Regions from separate parts of the Mesorhizobium sp. B1-1-1 genome, predicted to be linked through region 2. Evidence: riboswitches for the same ligand, from Rfam matches in the RefSeq annotation. Region 2 holds a riboswitch; the other holds the start of a gene.
What was found. Region 2 has a riboswitch for thiamine pyrophosphate ahead of FJ986_RS10840 (YkoF family thiamine/hydroxymethylpyrimidine-binding protein). Riboswitches for the same ligand answer to the same signal wherever they lie in the genome.

Region 1 (9,001 bases), on a different contig from region 2:
CGACGAGGCCGACGCGGTCGCCGCGTTGGATGCGGGTCGAGAACCCCTTGACCACGGTGAGGTCGCCAAAGCTCTTCTCGATGTTCCTGGCCTCGATCACCAGCTTGCCGGATTCGGCGGCGTCGCTGGCCACCATGGTCGCGGTGCCTTCGGCGCCGCGATGGCCGCGAAAACGCTGGCGCATGGTCTGCAATTCGCCCAGGCGGCGCATGTTGCGCTTGCGCCGCGCCGTCACGCCATAACGCAGCCAGTGTTCCTCGCGCACGATCTGGCGGCCGAGCTTGTGCTGTTCGCGCTCTTCTTCCTCAAGCACCTGGTCGCGCCATTCCTCGAAATGGCCGAAGCCCTTATCCAGCCGGCGCGTCTGGCCCCGGTCGAGCCACACGGTGGCGCGCGAGACGCGCTCAAGGAAACGGCGGTCGTGCGAGATGACGATGAGGGCCGAGGAGGTGCGGACGAGTTCCTCTTCCAGCCATTCGATCACCGAGAGATCGAGGTGGTTGGTCGGCTCATCGAGCAGCAGGATATCAGGCTCGGGCGCCATGACGCGGGCAAGGGCGGCGCGCCTGGCCTCGCCGCCGGAGAGGTCGCCCGGCTGCTCCTCGCCCGAGAGGCCGAGGTGCTCCATCAGGTAGCTGGCGCGATAAGGATCGTCGGCGGGACCGAGGCCGGCCTCGACATAGGCGCGCACGGTTGCGAAGCCGTCCATGTCGGGCATTTGCGGCAGATAGCGGACGGTCGCCGATGGCTGGCGGAACACCTCGCCGTCCTGCGGCTCGATCAGGCCGGCGGCGATCTTGAGCAGCGTCGACTTGCCGGACCCGTTGCGGCCGACCAGCGCGATCTTGTCGCCTGCCGACGCAGCCAAGTCGGCGCCGTCGAGCAGGGGCGTGCCGCCGAACGTCAGTTTTATTCCGTCGAGATTGAGAAGAGGCGGCGCCATGTCAGCTTTCTGGCAAGGGATAGGGATGGGCGAGCAGCAGCGCGCGCCCCGCTCCCAGCGCGATCTCGAGCCTGCCCTTGACCTCATTAGAGATGGTCAGCGATGAGCCGAACGCGACCTTGACGCGGTCAAGCGGCCATTTCGCGCCGGCGACGGTCAGCCCGGCAAGCTCGGAAAAACCCAGGATCGAGAACAGGGTGCCGTCGGCATAGTCGAAGCGGGCCGTGCCGTGCGCCAGGGGCACGGCTTCCTGCGCGCCGCTGGTCAACAGCACCTTTGTCCCGGCCCCGGCCAGCCGCAGGGCGAGCGCCATGTGCAGGAAGGCATGGTCGGCGCGCTTGCCGCCGAAGGCGCCGGCGAGCACGAGGCTGGTCGCGCCGCGCTCCAGGGCGGCCGATATCGCGAGTTCTCCATCGGTGGCGTCCTTCTCTGCCGGGAAGGTCCGGCGCGGCACGGCGGCCAACTCATCCGGCAGGCCGGCGGGCACGGAATCGAAATCGCCGACCCACAGTTCCGGCACAAGGCCGAGCGTGCTTGCATGGCCGATGCCGGCATCGGCGGCGACGACGCGGGTTCCCTCGACCTGACGGTCGAGCCGTGGCGTGCGGATGAGATCGCCGCCAAGCAGGATGGTGAATGTGCTCATATCGTGTGGCCCTTACCAGCCCGGCAGCGGAAACGGAAGGCCGGCAAACAGCCACTTGCGCGGTTCACCGGCCGGGCCTATGTGTCGAGGCGCTCTAACGGGGTGCCGGACGCGATATTTCGCGGACCGGCTGAGAGGCAGTCTCGCCAACCCGCTGAACCTGATCCGGTTTGTACCGGCGGAGGGATTAGACGTTTCGGACAGTCCGACGCCTCAATTCCTTTAACCCGAACGAAGGAGGCGCCGATGCGCACGCTTTTATACGCCCTTGTCTCTGCAATGGTCGTGGTTCTGTCCGGGCCGGCCTTAGCCAAGGACAAGCTCACCGTCTACACTTATGAGAGCTTTACCGCCGACTGGGGCCCCGGCCCGGTGGTGAAGAAGGAATTCGAGGCCGAATGCGGCTGCGATGTCGACTTCGTCTCGGTTGCCGACGGCGTCGCGCTGCTCAACCGCGTCAAGCTGGAAGGGGCCGCGACCAAGGCCGACATCGTGCTTGGCCTCGACACCAATCTCACCGCCGATGCCAAGGCCACTGGCCTGTTTGCGCCGCATGGCGCCGTGACCGGGCTCAATGTGCCGGGCGGCTGGAACGACGACATCTTTGTCCCGTACGACTATGGCTATTTCGCCGTCGTCTATGACACGCAGAAGCTGAAGACGCCGCCCAAGAGCCTGAAGGAATTGGTCGAGGGCAGTGCCGACGACAAGATCGTCATCCAGGATCCGCGCACCTCGACGCCGGGCCTCGGCCTGCTGTTGTGGGTGAAGTCGGTCTATGGCGACAAGGCGCCGGAGGCCTGGGCCAAGCTCAAGGCGAAGGTCTTGACCGTGACGCCGGGCTGGAGCGAGGCCTACGGCCTGTTCACCAAGGGCGAGGCGCCGATGGTGCTGTCCTACACGACCTCGCCCGCCTACCACATGGTTGCCGAGAACACCGAGCGCTACCAGGCCGCTTCCTTCGAGGAGGGCGAGTATCTGCAGATCGAGGTCGCCGGCATCACCACGACGGGAGCCAAAAATCCGCTGGCGGAAAAGTTCATCGCCTTCATGACCGGGCCGAAATTCCAGGATGCCATCCCCGAGACCAACTGGATGTTCCCGGCCGGCAAGACCGACAAGCCGCTCAATCCGGCCTTCGACAGACTGGTCAAACCGACCAAAACCTTGCTGTTCAGTCCCGAGGAGGTCGCGGCCAACCGCAAGGCATGGGTGGATGAATGGCTGGCGGTGATGAGCAAGTAGTTTGGTCGTATGATCGGATGATGAGTGCTCTACAGCGCCCCCCACTGTCCTGCCGGACATCTCCCCCACGAGGGGGGAGATTGGCCGTCACGACGGCTTTCGCCAATTGGCGACGTCACAGGAGAGGGTGGAGCGCTGAAGCAGCCAATCTCTCCCCAAGTGGGGGAGATGTCCGGCAGGACAGAGGGGGGCGCGAAGGAACGCGACGCTCGCTAAAGGTCCTTTGGGTGGCGCAGCGTGCAGCGCGCGTCTGACCCCCGCATCTCCGCCGGTATCCTCGCGCTTGCGGCGATCGGGCTCCTGATCGGCGGCGCGTTTGCGGGTCTTCTTTTCGAAGGCGCGAACGATTTCTCCGGAGCCTGGGCAGCCTTCGATCCTTATCTCCTGCGCGTCGTGCGCTTTACGTTGTGGCAGGCGGCGCTTTCGACGCTGTTGTCGGTGGCGCCGGCCCTGTTCGTGGCTCGCGCGCTGTCGCGGCATCCGCGCTTTCCCGGCCGCGGCTTCATCCTCCAGCTCTTCGCCCTGCCGTTGGCGCTGCCGGCGATCGTGGCGGCGCTCGGCATCCTGGCGCTCTATGGCCGCGCCGGCTATTTCGCCGGCTTTCTTGGTGCCGTCGGCGGTTACAATTGGCCGGGCATCTATGGCCTCTCCGGCATCCTCGTTGCTCATGTCTTCTTCAACCTGCCGCTGGCCACGCGGCTGTTCCTCGAAGCGCTGCAAACCATCCAAGCCGACCAATGGCGGCTGGCGAGCCAGCTCGGCATGGGTGCCGCACCGGCTTTCCGGCTGATCGAGTGGCCGACACTGCGCGCCGCTCTGCCGGGCGTCGCCGGCCTGGTGTTCATGCTCTGCATCACATCCTTCACGATCGTGCTGACGCTGGGCGGTGGCCCCGGCGCGACGACGCTGGAGGTCGGCATCTACCAGGCTCTGCGTTTCGATTTCGATCCCGCGCGGGCGGTGGCGCTGACGCTGCTGCAGATCGCGCTGACCTTTGTCGTGGTGCTGGCGTTGACGCGGCTCGGCGCCAACACCACCGGTGACGCCAATCTGCCGGTGGCGCCGCGCCGCTACGTCTCGGCCGGCAGGACCGAGGCCGCGCTGAATGCCGCGCTCGTCGTGCTGGCCCTTTTGTTCGTCGCCGGGCCGATGACGGCGACGGTGATGTCAGGCCTCGGCGCCGACCTCGGTCGTCTCGCCGGCGAAGCGGCGGTGCGGCAGGCGACGCTGACCAGCGCCGTGCTGGCTTTCCTGTCGGCGCTGCTGTCGGTTGCGCTGTCGCTTTCGCTCGCCATGGCGCGCCGCGTGCTGGCCCTGAAGCGCCGCTCCGGTCCGCGGACCGTGCTCGAACACGCCACCGACACCGGTGCCGGCTTCGTCCTGGTCGTGCCGCCCATCGTCATCGGCGCCGGCTGGTTCCTTCTGCTGCGCCATGTCGGCGATGTCTTTGCCATAGCCCCGGTCATGGTCGTCACTGTCAATGCAGTCATGGCGATGCCTTTCGCCATCCGTGCCATCCGCCCCGCCTATGATGCGGCGAGCGAGCGCCATGAGCGGCTCTGCGCGCTTCTGGGAATAGCGGGCTGGGCCCGGTTGCGGCTGGTCGACTGGCCCTCGCTGCGACGGCCGCTGGCCACCGCTTTCGCGTTTGCCATGGCGCTGTCGCTTGGCGATCTCGGCGTCATCGCATTGTTCGGCAGTGATTCCGTGCAGACCTTGCCCTACCTTCTCCTGGCGCGCATGGGCAGCTACCGTACCGAGGACGCCGCCGGCCTGGCGCTGCTGCTCGGTCTGGTCTGCCTTGCGCTTGTGGTGGCGGCGAGCGGGCTGGGAAGGGGAGAACGAGACTGATGGCTGCGGGCGCCACCAATGGTGCGACAAGGGGAGCCGAGGTGCGGCTGGACACGGTCTCGTTCAGCTACGGCGACGCGCCGCTCGTTTTCGATGTCGATTTCGCCGCGTCGAAAATTACCGCCATCATGGGGCCGAGCGGCTCGGGCAAGTCGACGCTGCTCAATCTGGTGGCGGGCTTCGAGACGCCGCAGGCTGGCCGCGTGCTGATCGGCGGCGCCGATGTCGGCGCGGCGCCGCCTTCGGCGCGGCCGGTGTCGATGGTGTTCCAGGAAAACAATCTTTTTGCCCATCTTTCGGTCGAAGAGAATGTCGGGCTCGGCCGCTCGCCCTCGCTGCGGCTGACCGAGGCCGACCGCGCTGACATCGCGGAGGCGATCGCGCGCACCGGCCTCGCGGGCAAGGAAAGACGCCTGCCGCGCGAACTTTCGGGAGGCGAACGCCAGCGTGTCGCATTGGCGCGCGTGCTGGTTCGCAACCGCCCGGTGCTTCTTCTGGACGAGCCTTTCGCTTCACTCGGACCGGCCTTGCGCGACGACATGCTCGATCTTGTCGCCGACGTGCATGCCGAGCGGGGCATGACGCTGCTGTTCGTCACGCATCAGCCACAGGACGCACGCCGTATTTGTGAGGAGGTGGTGTTCCTCGACAACGGCATGGTTGCCGCCAAGGGCAAGGCGGATGATTTCTTTGCCGGGGCTGGTCCTGAAGTTTTCCGGCGCTATGTTGGCACAAGCGCCTGGGAGGCTGGATCACGAGATATTGCCCGGAAGCGGACATAATTTACGCTCAAACCGGCTCCTGGCGACGGGGCGATTGCTTGCCATGACAGAGGTAGTGTGGCTAGGTCCGCCCTGTACCGGTCCGGTGCAGGCCGTGATTTGCCTGCAGCATCCGCCGCGCGTTGGTATGGCGTGGATGCTGTAATGCTTTGATTTGCGCATGAGCCCTTGCGAGGATCGCCCCGATTTTCGCGGGCATGCGCCAGACCCGAAAGGAAGCCGTTCTGCCGACCGGCACGGAAAGACCAAGAGGGAAAATGCTGGCGCGCTTTCTGGCGCTGGCCGGCTTTGTCGTGGCCCTGGCAAGCTGCCAGATGTTCACACCTCCGGAAGTCCAGGAATCCGGCTTCCAGCCTTCCGACAAACCGATCACGGTCGACAATGTCGCGGCCAATAACAAATTGGCCGAACTGGCCAAGGCGCAGCATCCACGCATCCTGGCGACCTATGGCGGCGAATACTCCGATCCCAAGCTCGAGCGCATGGTCGCCAAGGTCGTAGGCAGCCTGACGGTGGTGTCGGCCAACCCGACCCAGACCTATCGTATCACCATCCTCAATTCGCCCAACGTCAATGCCTTCGCACTGCCGGGCGGCTACCTCTACGTCACGCGCGGCCTGCTGGCGCTGGCCAATGATTCGGCCGAGCTCGCCGCCGTCATCGCGCATGAGATGGGCCACGTCACCGCTAACCACGGCCTGCAGCGCCAGCAGCTCGAGGCCGAGGAGGGGCTCGCCACCAAGGTTGTTTCCGACGTGCTCGGCGACAGCCCGACCGCCAAGGCGGCGCTGATCCGCGGCAAGCTGAGACTGGCGCAGTTTTCGCGCAACCAGGAACTGGAGGCCGACGCGATCGGCATCAAGTCGATCGGCGAAGCCGGCTACGATCCTTACGCCGCCGGCCGCTTCTTGCAGTCCATGTCGGCCTACACCGATTTCCGCTCGATCAGCGGCGCCACCGACGCCAGCCTCGATTTCCTGGCAACGCATCCCAATACGCCGCAGCGTATCGACCTTGCGCAACGCCATGCCCGCCAGTTCGGCCCGCCGGGCGTCGGCACCCGCGATCGCGACGCCTTCCTCGCCGGGATAGACGGCCTGCTCTACGGCGACACGCCGGAAGAAGGGTATGTGCGCGGCGAGACCTTTCTGCATCCGGGCCTGGGCGTGTCCTTCTCGGTGCCGGAGGGCTTCATCATCGACAATTCGGCCGCCGCCGTGACGGCGACCGGGCCGGGCGACATTGCGATCCGCTTCGACGGCGTGTCGATCGACAAGAACCGTGCGCTGACCGATTATATCAGGAGCGGCTGGGTGGCCGGTCTCGACGACGCGAGCGTCAGGCAGGAAACGATCAACGGCAACGAGGCGGCGACGGCGCATGCAGGCGCCGAAGGCTGGCAGTTCGATATCGCGGTAATCCGCGCCGGCGGCCAGGTCTACCGGCTGCTGACGGCGGCACCATCCGCCAGCACGTCGCTCGACACCGTGGCGCGTTCCGTCAGCGGCTCGTTCCGCATTCTGAGTGCCGCCGAAAAGGCGGCGCTGAAGCCGCTGCATATCCGCGTGGTCACCGTCCAGCCGGGGCAGACGATGGGTTCGCTTTCGGCGCAGATGGTCGGCGTCGACCGCAAACTCGACCTGTTCCGGGTGCTCAACGCGCTGTCGCCGGGGGCTGCGGTTTCGGCCGGCGACAAGGTCAAGATCGTCACCGACAAATAGCCGATAGTCGGCGCTGACCCGCTCTCTCGTTTTTGGGACGAGAAACTTCTAGGTAGTTTTCCTGGAATGGATTTAGGCGGCGGTGGCGAGGAATTCCGGGTTCTGCTTCACCAGCGCCACTTTCAGCTTTTCCATGGCGCGGGCCTCGATCTGGCGCACGCGTTCCTTGGAAATGCCAAGCGTCTCGCCGAGCGCTTCGAGCGTCGCGCCCTCGTCGCTCAGCCGACGCTCCTCGATGATGCGCAGCTCACGCGCGTTGAGTGCGGCAAGCGCCGCCTTCAGCCACATCGAGCGGCGTTCGATATCGATGGTGTCGCTGACGACCTCGTCGGGCAAGGGATCGTCCGACACGAGGAAGTCCATCCGCTCGGTCGCGCCCCCATCGTCGGCAAGCGGGACATTGAGGGAGGAGTCGGGCGCCGAGAGCCGCGAATCCATCAGCGCGACATCGGCTTCGGAGACGCCGAGGGCCGCTGAAACCTCGCGGTACAACGTCCTGTTCGACAGCGGCTCCGCGGCGCCGTTCGCCAGCCGGGCGCGCAGGCGCCGCAGGTTGAAGAACAGAGCCTTTTGCGCCGAGCTGGTGCCGCCGCGCACGATCGACCAGTTGCGCAGGATGTAGTCCTGCATCGAGGCCCGGATCCACCAGGTCGCATAGGTCGAAAACCGCACTTCGCGCTCCGGCTCGAAACGGGCCGCGGCCTCGAGCAGGCCGACATGGCCCTCCTGGACCAGATCGCCAAGCGGCAGGCCGTAATGACGGAATTTGGAGGCCATGGAAATGACCAGGCGCATATGCGCCACGGTGATGCTGTGCAGCGCGTTCTGGTCGTTGTCCTTTTTCCAGCGCAGCGCCAGCCGCAACTCCTCGTCGCGTTCGAGATAGGGAGCCCTCATTGCCGCGCGGACCATGATCCGTCCTGCCGTGTCTTCCATCATGAGGCACTCCCTGGCTCTGGCGATACGGATGTCATTTCGAAACCCGGCAGCCGCTCGACTTGAAATGACGGCGTCCTGCCCTACAACGAACGCAAAACGTGCCATGCGCGGGAAAGGTTCCGCCGCCGGCGGCGCGGCGTGGAGGCTGCGCGAAAAAACTCCGGGCGGGTTCGAGGCACCGCCAGAAACGTCAGTGGTAGAATCCGATTCCGAATAATGGATGTTTTTGAAATCTCATTCCTTATTTTTTCAACTCACATCTGTCAATTTCCAGCGCTCACACACCATGCCGGATATCAGGCCAGGACGGGATCACAGAAAAATGAAATGGCTCAAGTCGCTCATCGTCGCCGGAACTTTGCAGGTTCTGGCTGTTACCGCAGGCTATGCCGGCGCCAATCTCGACCAGATCAAGCAGGCCGGCGTCATCAAGGTCGGCACGGAGGGCACCTACGCACCCTTTACCTATCATGATGCCGGCGGAGCGCTGGTCGGCTTCGATGTCGAAATCGCCAAGGCGATCGGCGACAAGCTCGGCGTGAAGGTAGAGTTCCTCGAGGGCAAATGGGACGGGCTGATCGCGGGCCTCGATGCCAACCGCTATGACGCGGTCATCAACGAAGTCGGCATCACCGACGCCCGCAAGGCGAAATACGATTTCTCCGACCCCTACATCGCCTCCAAGGCAGTGCTGATCGTGCGCGGCGACAACACCGACATCAAGAGTTTCGCCGATCTCAAGGGCAAGAAGTCGGCGCAGTCGCTGACTTCGAATTTCGGCAAACTGGCCGAGGCCAACGGCGCCGAACTGGTCGGCACCGACGGGTTCGACCAGTCGATCCAGCTGCTTCTGACCGGCCGCGCCGACGCAACC
Region 2 (9,001 bases):
GGTGGTGAACGGCCTTGGGCTGTCGGCCAGCTGGCGGCGAAGAAGACTGTAGAGCACCCGCCCGTGCGGGTAGGCGAGCGCGCTGGTCTTGATGGCGATCTGGGTGTGGAGGGCCAGTTCGTCGAGCCAGTCGCGATCGACGGCAAAGCCGGTTTCGGCCTCGAGCCTGTCGATCTCAGCGAATGAGACGCGCCGGGTGGCTTCGAACAGCCTCAGATATTCCTTTTTCGAGGCACGCGGCGCCGAGCCCAGCGGGTCGACGTTCCAGCGGCGATCGATGGCGGCCGACAGCCTGTTGAAGGCCAGGCGCCGCGCGGCGCCAACAAAGTCTCTCATCCCAGACCTGTTCGTCCCAAAATTGTATTTTTTCTAACCATGCGCCGGCCGGCGCGCAAGGCGACCTCCGGTTTTGACGCACTGCAAGTAGGCACCGAGGCGCGCGCAACGGCGACTATCCGCACCCCTGTGCTGCCGGCGATCACCCACTCACCTCATCCACCAAGAAATCGAAAGGGATATCATGGACCGCAATTTTACGCGGGCGCTTGCGCTCATCCTCAAATCCGAAGGCGGCTGGTCGGACAATCCGGCCGATCCGGGCGGCGCCACCATGAAGGGCGTCACTCTCGCCAATTTCCGCCGCTACGTGAAGGCGGATGCCGCCAAGGCGGATCTCAGGAAGATCAGCGATGCCCAACTCGCCACGGTGTACCGCCGCTTCTACTGGGATGCGGTGGCTGGCGCCGAGTTGCCCGATGGCGTGGACTACGCAGTGTTCGATTTTGCCGTGAACAGCGGGCCGGGCAGGGCGGCGAAATATCTTCAAGCAGTGGTCGGCGCCGCCCCGGACGGCCGCATCGGGCCCGAGACGCTCGCTGCCGTCAGTTCCAGACCGGCCGCCGTCGTCATCGACAATCTCTGCGATGCCCGCCTGGCTTTCCTGAAGCGGCTTCCGACCTGGTCGACTTTCGGCAAAGGCTGGTCGAGCCGGGTCGGATCCGTCCGCGCACAGGCGCTGCTGCTGACGGCTGTCGGGGCAGGCGAGGCATCGGCCACGCGGCCATATCCTGCACCGGCCGCTGCTGCGGCGGCGCCGGGCGGCGCTGCTGCCGTAGATGCCGTCGAACCGGTCGCGGCGGCGCCTGCCGGCGCCAACATCCCAGCTGCCACCAAGGCGGGCGGGATCATTGTCGCGTGCCTGCTCGTCGCCTACGCCGCCTGGCACCACATCGCCGCCGCCTTGCAAGGAATGTTCTGATCATGGCCACCACAACCCAGCCGACCATCCGCCCGACCAACAAACTGACGGCCGCGACCATCGCCGCCGCCGCCGTTTCGATTTCCGGCGTCTTCGTGCGCAATGTCTGGCCATCCTGGTACGATGCCGAGACATGGGCCACACTGCTGCCGCTTGCCGTGTTTGCCGTCGGCTATCTCGTCAAGGACGCGCCAAACCAATGAGCGCGCTCCTCTCCTTCCTGCTCAGCAATTCGACCGTTCTCGGCATCGGCGCAGCCATCGTCGCCGCGTTTGGCTGGGGTGTTCGCCAGCGGCTTGCCGGCGAGCGCGCCGAACGCAGCCGGCAGGCCGCGGCCGAGGCGGCGGCGCGCGACGTCGCCGATCAGGTTGACAACGATATCGGCGCGCTGCCCGCCGCCACTGCCCGAAAGGAGCTCAGGTCATGGGCAAGGAATTGATTGCCGCAGCGGCCGCAGCACTTGTCGCGGTAGCCGGCTGCACCACCGTCACCGGCGGATTTTGCGCGGTCTCGAGCCCGCTGCGCTTGTCCGCATCCGCCGTCGCAGCGCTGTCGGATGTGGAAGTCCGGACGCTGCTGGCGCACAACCGCAAGGGCGAGAAACTGTGCGGGTGGAAACCATGACGATCGTGTTGCCGCTCGATTCGGGCCCCGCTGCTGGGGGACTGCTCATCTTCGGTGCCGGATCGGTCATTCTGTTCCCTGATCGCGAGACAATGAAATGATGCATGATATTTTCGACCTGCTCGGCATCAAGGTGCCGGTGGTGGTCGCCGGCCTGTCCGGCGGCATATTGCGCGCGCTGTCGCGCCACCGCTACAAGCCGCGCGAGATGGTGGCCTCGCCGATCTGCGGCGCGCTAGCCGCCGCCTATCTGACGCTGCCCGTGGTCCAGTATTCCCGCGCCATGGGCCTGCCGATGGCCAATGACGACACCACGACCCTGGCGGCCGCATTCCTCATCGGCGTCTGCGCGATGTGGATATCGGATATCGTATTCGAGGTCGTGGTGCGCAGGTTCAGGCCTGGGGAGTGACGCCGCGCGTCCGTGGTGATCGGCAGCAGGACGCGCCCGTCGACTGGACGAAGCCGACGACAATGCCCATCTATGGGAAATCCTGGAGCGGCTGTCATAGCGCCGGGCCTCCAGTTTTATCGTGCGCAATTCCGGACGGAAACGGCTACAACCTTTCCCCGGAGTTGCTTTGGGGAGATTTGATATGGCGACTTCAAGCGAACGCGCGGTGCTTGCCGGCGGCTGTTTTTGGGGCATGCAGGATCTGATCCGACGCATCCCGGGCGTCCTGTCCACGCGCGTCGGCTACAGCGGCGGCGACGTGCCTGATGCCACCTACCGAAACCATGGCACCCATGCCGAAGCCATCGAGATCAATTTCGATCCCGCCAGGGTGAGCTACCGTACGCTGCTGGAGTTCTTCTTCCAGATTCATGATCCGACGACACGCAACCGCCAGGGCAACGATGTGGGGATGAGCTACCGTTCGGCGATCTACTACACCACCGATGAGCAGAAGCGCGTCGCCGAAGACACTATCGCCGACGTCGACGCCTCGGGCCTGTGGCCCGGCAAGGTGGTCACCGAGGTGGCTCCGGCCGGCGCGTTCTGGGAAGCCGAACCCGAGCATCAGGACTATCTGCAGAAATACCCGAACGGCTACACCTGTCATTTCGTCAGGCCGGGCTGGAAGCTGCCGGTTCGCGAAAAGGCTGTTTCGTAGACGGCGCCCGAACCGAGACGAAGGCCGATGGCGGTTTACGTCTCAGGCGCCTGCCTGTTCGGCGAGGGTGAAACATAAAGAGACGGAAACGCCACGGAACAGACGCCCCGTGGCATTCTCCAGCAGTTTCGGCGAGTGGCTACTTGCCGCAATGCTTGTCGTTGACAGTCGGCGAAGCCGTGCCCGGAGCGGTGTGGCTGGCATCCGGCTGAGCACCTTGTGGGCTGGCCGGACAGTTCCGGTCCGCGTTCGAATTCATGCCGTCGGGCATGACGGTCGTGCTGCCGGTCGTGCCAGGATCCACCGTGTTCGGCGATGCCGGCGTGTTCGGGTCGACCGTGACCGACTGGCCGCTGCCGGGCCCATTATTGGCGCCGTTTCCGCCAGCACTTTGCGCCATCGCCGAAGTCGCGAGACCAATGGTAAGAGCCGAAGCTGCGAGGATTTTCATGAACATGGTTTGTCTCCATTTCTGTGAAGTCTTCGCTCGTTTCCACGAAGTTCGTCGCGTTTGCGACTATAGGGACAACCACTCGTCGTGGCTAAGGTTCCGGACAAATTTCCCTCAAGACCGGGCCCGACGGAACCGCCCATAAATCAGGCCTGGCGCAATGCATTTCCGGCGATGGTCCTGAAAAAACAGCTTTCATAGCCGCCCGATTGGTGCTTTAACGCGTCCATCCACAGGGGTGCTCCGTACGGTCGGGGCTGAGACGGGGGCGGCAAGCCCACAGACCCTAGAAGCTGATCTGGGTAATACCAGCGGAGCGAGGCGGGCGATGTTTTCAGGCGCACAGATTTCCCTATATCCCATGTCCGGCGATTTTGTCGGCGTCATCCTTGGCGCGCTCGGGGCACTGGACCCCTATCGTGATCGACTGCGGATCGAGACCGACGATATCTCGACCTTGCTTGTCGGGCCGCCCGAGGTGCTGTTTCCTGCCATGCGCGACCTGTTCGTGGCGGCAGCGCGCAGCGGCAAGCATTGCGTGCTTTCGGCCGCCATCTCGCGCGGCTGCCCGGGCGAGCCGGACGATCCGATCTGCCGCTCCGACGCGTTTGGCGGACCTGCCGGGCCGCTCGGCCCGCGCAAGGAAGCGGCTATCGCCGCCGTGCGCGGCGTGGCCGTCACCGGCCAGCCGGCGGCGGCGCAGTTCTCGCTTTACGTCATGGGCACCGACGACCACATGGACGAGATCTATGGCTGCATCGACTTCCTGAAGCAGTCGGGCGTATATGAGCGCTCCAAGCATTTCTGCACAAAGTTGCGCGGCGACGCAGGCGCCATTTTTACCGCACTCAACGAGGCCTTTTGCCGCTTCGGGCCGGGTGCCGGTCACGTAACGCTCGACGTCACCGTCTCGGCCAACAGCCCCACCGCCGTCTGACGGCGCGCCCCGCGCCATCCGCTCCGGGTACCTGCGTGTCCTCCCCGTCCGCCCCTTCGCGTCCGATCGTGGACCTCATCGCCAGAACCGCTCCGGCGATGCTTTCGGTGGGGCTGCTGCTAGCCGCGTGGGAACTCTATGCGCGCTTTGGTGGCATCAAGCCGACAATCCTCCCGGCGCCATCGCGCGTCTTCGCTCAGGCAATGCTCAACCGGCACGCGCTGGCCGATAACGCCGTGCCAACCCTCCGTGCCACGCTCGCAGGCTTTGCCTGTTCGCTCGGCGGTGCCTTTGCGATGTCGATATTGATCGACTTCTCCCAGCCATTGCGGCGCGCCCTTTTTCCGGTCTTCGTGGTCAGCCAGACCTTGCCGCTGGTGGCGATTGCACCGCTGGTGGTGCTGTGGTTCGGCTTTGGGCTGATGCCCAAGATCATGCTGGTGGCGCTGGTCACCTTCTTTCCGATGTTGGTGGCTTTGGCCGAAGGATATGAGGCGACGGAGGCTGAGATCGGCCAAATGCTGCGCGCCATGGGGGCAGGGCGCTGGCGTGTCTTCGTCCTGGCGCGGCTGCCCTCGGCGCTGCCCTACTTCTTCGCCGGTGTCAGGATCTCGATCACCTATGCTGTCGTGGGCGCCATCTTCGCCGAATATGCGGGCGCGGCGAAGGGCCTCGGCATCTACATGCTCAACGCCAAGAACAACTTCCGCCCGGACCTGGTGCTGGCCGCCGTCGCCGTCAGCGCCGTGCTGACGCTCGTCCTGTTCGGGCTGACGATGCTGGTCCAGCGCCTTGCCATGCCATGGGAACGGACCGCCGGCGGGCGGGCCGCAGGAAAGGGGCCGTGGCGATGAACCGGCTCGAACTGCGACATGTGCGCAAGGCCTTCGAAGGACTCGACGTGCTTGCCGACATTTCGCTCAGCGTCGGCGCCGGCGAATTCGTCTCCATTCTGGGCCCCTCCGGCGCCGGCAAGTCGACGCTGTTCCAGCTTCTGACCGGCGCGCTTCACGGCGAGGGCGAGATATTCTTCGACGGCAAGCCGCTCGATGACCACGGCCGGCATTTCGCTTTCATGCCGCAGCGCGACGCGTTGATGCCTTGGCGGCGCATTCTTGACAACGCCACGCTCGGGCTTGAGGTGCAAGGTGTCAGGCGCAAGGCTGCCCGCGCTCGCGTTGCTCCGCTGTTCGAGGAATTCGGGCTTGCCGGTTTCGAACGGCATTTTCCGGCGCAGCTTTCCGGCGGCATGCGCCAGCGCGCGGCCTTGCTGCGCACCGTGGTGCAGGAACGCGATATGCTGCTGCTCGACGAGCCGTTCGGCGCACTCGATGCGCTGACCCGCGCCGCCATGCAACGCTGGTTGGAACAGATGTGGCGGCGCCACTGCTGGACGGCGCTGCTGATCACCCACGACGTGCGCGAAGCTGTGTTCCTGTCCGACCGCATCTATGTGCTTTCGGCGCGGCCGGCGCGCGTCGTCGCTGAGATCACCGTGCCGCTGCCGCGTCCACGCGAACTGGCCGGCGGCGCTGCACGGCAGGCCGGCACCCTCGAAGCCGAGATCCTCGACATCCTCCTCAACCCGAGCCACCAGAAGGACACGGACCATGACTGACCTGACGCGCCGGCAAGCCTTGCTGCTCACTGCCGCTGCCGGCCTTCCCCTTGTAGCCCGGCCAGGCCGATCTCTTGCCCAGGCGGCCGCCCGGAAAGTAACGGTGGCGCTGGACTGGACGGTCAACACCAACCATATCGGCCTGTTCGTCGCTCGCGACAAAGGGTTTTACAGCGAGGCCGGCCTCGAGGTCGACATCCTGCCCTACAGCGATACCGGTGCAGGCACGCTGGTTGCCAACCGCGTTGCCGATTTCGGCATCAACGGCTCCATCGGCCTCTTCACCCAGAAAACCGCCGGCGCCGATCTCAAGGCGGTCTATGCCGTGGTGCAGTGCGAAACCGGACGGCTGGTGTTCAATGCAGCGCGTGACGAGATCAAAACCCCCAGGGATCTTGACGGCCTGACCTATGGCGGTTTCGGCAGTGCCTGGGAAAACGCGCTGATCTCGACCATCATCCGTCACGATGGCGGCAAGGGGGCTTTCGAAACGGTGACGCTCGGCACGTCCGCCTATGAGGCGCTGGCCAACGGTTCGGTCGACTTCACGTTGGAGGTCTCGACCTGGGAAGGCGTCGAGGCAGAACTGAAAGGCGTCAAACAGCGAAGCTTCGTCTATGCCGACTACGGCGTGCCCGACGAGCACACCACGCTGATCTCCTCTAGCGATGCGTATCTGCGTGCAAATCCGGAATTGGCGTCGGGCTTCATACGGGCAACGCGGCGCGGCTACCAGTTCACCGTCGATCATCCCGAAGAAGCGGCCACACTGCTGATCGCCGCCAACAAGGACGCCCTGACCAATCCGGCATTGATCCACGCCTCGCTGAAGACGCTGATCGACGGGCACTATCTGCGCCGGCAAAACGGCGCCATAGGCAGCATGGACCCGGCCAAGATGGAAGCGATCGGTTCCTATCTCTTCGCCGCCGGCATCCTCCGGAACGGGGACGGCGAGCCCGTTGCCCGGCAACCGGATTTTGGCAACTATTTCAGTAACTTCTATCTGGGGTAGGGATCAAACCGCATCGGGCGCCAGCGCTGCTCAAGCTGATTGCCTTTCGTCAGTCTCGTCAGAGCTGCGCCCAAGGCCAACCTTTAAGGCAATAAAGCACAGAGCGGCGACTGCCATTACGCCCAAACCACTCCAACGCAAAATCCGCGCCCTCCCGAAAAGCCCGTCTAATCTACCCCGAGGCTCAGTGCCTTCTTGCGATCGGCCTGAGCACGCTTGCGGTTGCCCTTGGCTTCCCACGCCCGGCTCCGCGCCTCGTAGGCGGTTGCGAAATCCGGCTTGAGCCTTATCGCCTGGCTGAAATCCGCGATGGCCCCTTCATAGTCCGCTCTGCTGGTTCGGATCACGCCTCGACCGAAATAGCCAAAGGGGTTCTTGTGATCGAGGCTGATGGCCTTTTCGAAATCGCGCAGCGCGGCGACGTCCTCGTGCCCTCCCATCCATAGGAGGCCTCGATCGGCATAGACCCTTGCGTCCGCGGGGTTGAGATTGATGGCCTTTTCGAAGTCGGCAAACGCCCCGTCGTAGTTTTCCTGGAAACTGAGGTTCTGGCCGCGACTGTAGTAGGTCTCGGCTATCTTCGGATTGATCGCGATCGCCTGCGTGTAATCGGCAACAGCATGAGCATAATCGTTCTTCGCCTCCCAAGCCATGGCCCGGGCCAGATAGGCGTCATGAAATGCCGGGACCAGTGCGATCGCCTTGCCATACAGGGCTATGGCGCCGTCATAGTCATTTTTCTCATACAGCCTCCGACCCTTGGCGAAAAGCGCCTTGGCGGCCGAATCAGTATCGCTCGGTGCGGCCGAACCGGCGGCTGAACTGGCGGTGGCCGCCGCCGAGCTGACGGCGCCGAGCGTGGCGGCCGCCATATCGCCCTGTCCCTTCGCAGCCACAGCCGCCTTGCGGGCGACCGCGTAATCGCGATTGTCGGGATCGAGCTTGATCGCCTGGCCGAAGTCGGCGATTGCCTCGTCATAGTCCTTCATGTCAGCACGCGCCATGCCGCGCCCATAATAGCTGGCGTCGTCTTTCGGATCGATCTCGATGGCTATCGAATAGGCGGCAATCGCGCGCCCCGCGTCGCCCTTGGCGTGCCAGGCCATGCCGATGCAGAAGTAGGCGTCGCGCGCCTTTGGATCGAGTGTTGAAGCCCGGCTGCAATCGGCAAGAGCGCTTTCGGCATCGCCTGACGTGATCTTGGCGAGGCCCCGGCGAGAATGAGCCGCAGCAAAATTGGGGGCGAGCTGGATGACCGTGTCGTAATCGGCGATCGCTTGCTCGTAAACGCGTTTGGCGGCCTGGGCCTTGCCGCGGCCGTAATAGGCGAACCGGTTGTTCGGATCGAGCGCAATCGCTTTGTTGTAGGCGCCGATCGCCTGATCGTACTTGCCCATGTCCAGGAAGGCATCGCCGCCAAGGATCGCTTCGAGGGCGCGCGGATCGGTCGCCTCCAGAACCCTTGCGGCCAGCGTGTCTTGGGTGGCAGTGATATCCGGAACGACGGCTCGCTGCTTTTGCTGTTGGGTGTCCGGCAACGGTGCCGGCTTGCTTTGGTCGGCGGCAAGCTGAGCGCCGCAGCTTCCTGCCCGCGTCGGATCAAGCTCGATGGCGCGCAGGCAATCCGCCGCCGCTCCGGCGCTGTCTCCCTTGAGTGTCCTTGCGCGGCTGCGCCCGAGATAGGCGTCCGCATTGTCGGGATCGAGGCTGATCGCCTTGTCGAAATCGAGAAGCGCGCCCTCGAGGCCATACTTCGACAGCCGCATCCCCGCACGCTCGGTCAAGGTCTTTGCGGCTGCGCGATTGCTGGTCGTATCCTTGGCGGCGGATAAGTTCTCGCCGGGCGCCTGTTCAGCATCGTCATCGGTGACAGTGGGATCGAACTCACTCTCGGCGGCGCGGGCGATACCGCGTTTGACATTGGCCAATATGTTGTTGGGATCGATACGGACCGCCTCGTCATACTCGGCCAGGGCCTGTTTC

Region 1: another riboswitch for thiamine pyrophosphate. It lies ahead of thiB (thiamine ABC transporter substrate binding subunit); the one in region 2 lies ahead of FJ986_RS10840 (YkoF family thiamine/hydroxymethylpyrimidine-binding protein).

Annotation. Positions count from the first base shown of each region.
Region 1 covers NZ_VFWW01000019.1:46,291-55,291, forward strand. The annotation lists gene FJ986_RS28985 (ABC-F family ATP-binding cassette domain-containing protein) at 1-943, opposite strand, end outside; gene FJ986_RS28990 (thiamine diphosphokinase) at 945-1,589, opposite strand; TPP riboswitch at 1,678-1,793, shown strand; gene thiB (thiamine ABC transporter substrate binding subunit) at 1,836-2,834, shown strand; gene thiP (thiamine/thiamine pyrophosphate ABC transporter permease) at 3,072-4,685, shown strand; gene thiQ (thiamine ABC transporter ATP-binding protein) at 4,685-5,467, shown strand; gene FJ986_RS29015 (M48 family metalloprotease) at 5,725-7,188, shown strand; gene FJ986_RS29020 (RNA polymerase factor sigma-32) at 7,261-8,127, opposite strand; gene FJ986_RS29025 (amino acid ABC transporter substrate-binding protein) at 8,450-9,001, shown strand, end outside.
Region 2 covers NZ_VFWW01000005.1:24,221-33,221, reverse strand. The annotation lists gene FJ986_RS10880 (class I SAM-dependent methyltransferase) at 1-336, opposite strand, end outside; gene FJ986_RS10875 (glycosyl hydrolase 108 family protein) at 521-1,258, shown strand; gene FJ986_RS10870 (hypothetical protein) at 1,261-1,461, shown strand; gene FJ986_RS10865 (ABC transporter permease) at 1,458-1,697, shown strand; gene FJ986_RS10860 (hypothetical protein) at 1,682-1,882, shown strand; gene FJ986_RS10855 (hypothetical protein) at 1,983-2,294, shown strand; gene msrA (peptide-methionine (S)-S-oxide reductase MsrA) at 2,479-2,997, shown strand; gene FJ986_RS10845 (hypothetical protein) at 3,137-3,454, opposite strand; TPP riboswitch at 3,673-3,786, shown strand; gene FJ986_RS10840 (YkoF family thiamine/hydroxymethylpyrimidine-binding protein) at 3,777-4,385, shown strand; gene FJ986_RS10835 (ABC transporter permease) at 4,484-5,239, shown strand; gene FJ986_RS10830 (ABC transporter ATP-binding protein) at 5,236-6,003, shown strand; gene FJ986_RS10825 (ABC transporter substrate-binding protein) at 5,996-7,018, shown strand; gene FJ986_RS10820 (tetratricopeptide repeat protein) at 7,186-9,001, opposite strand, start outside.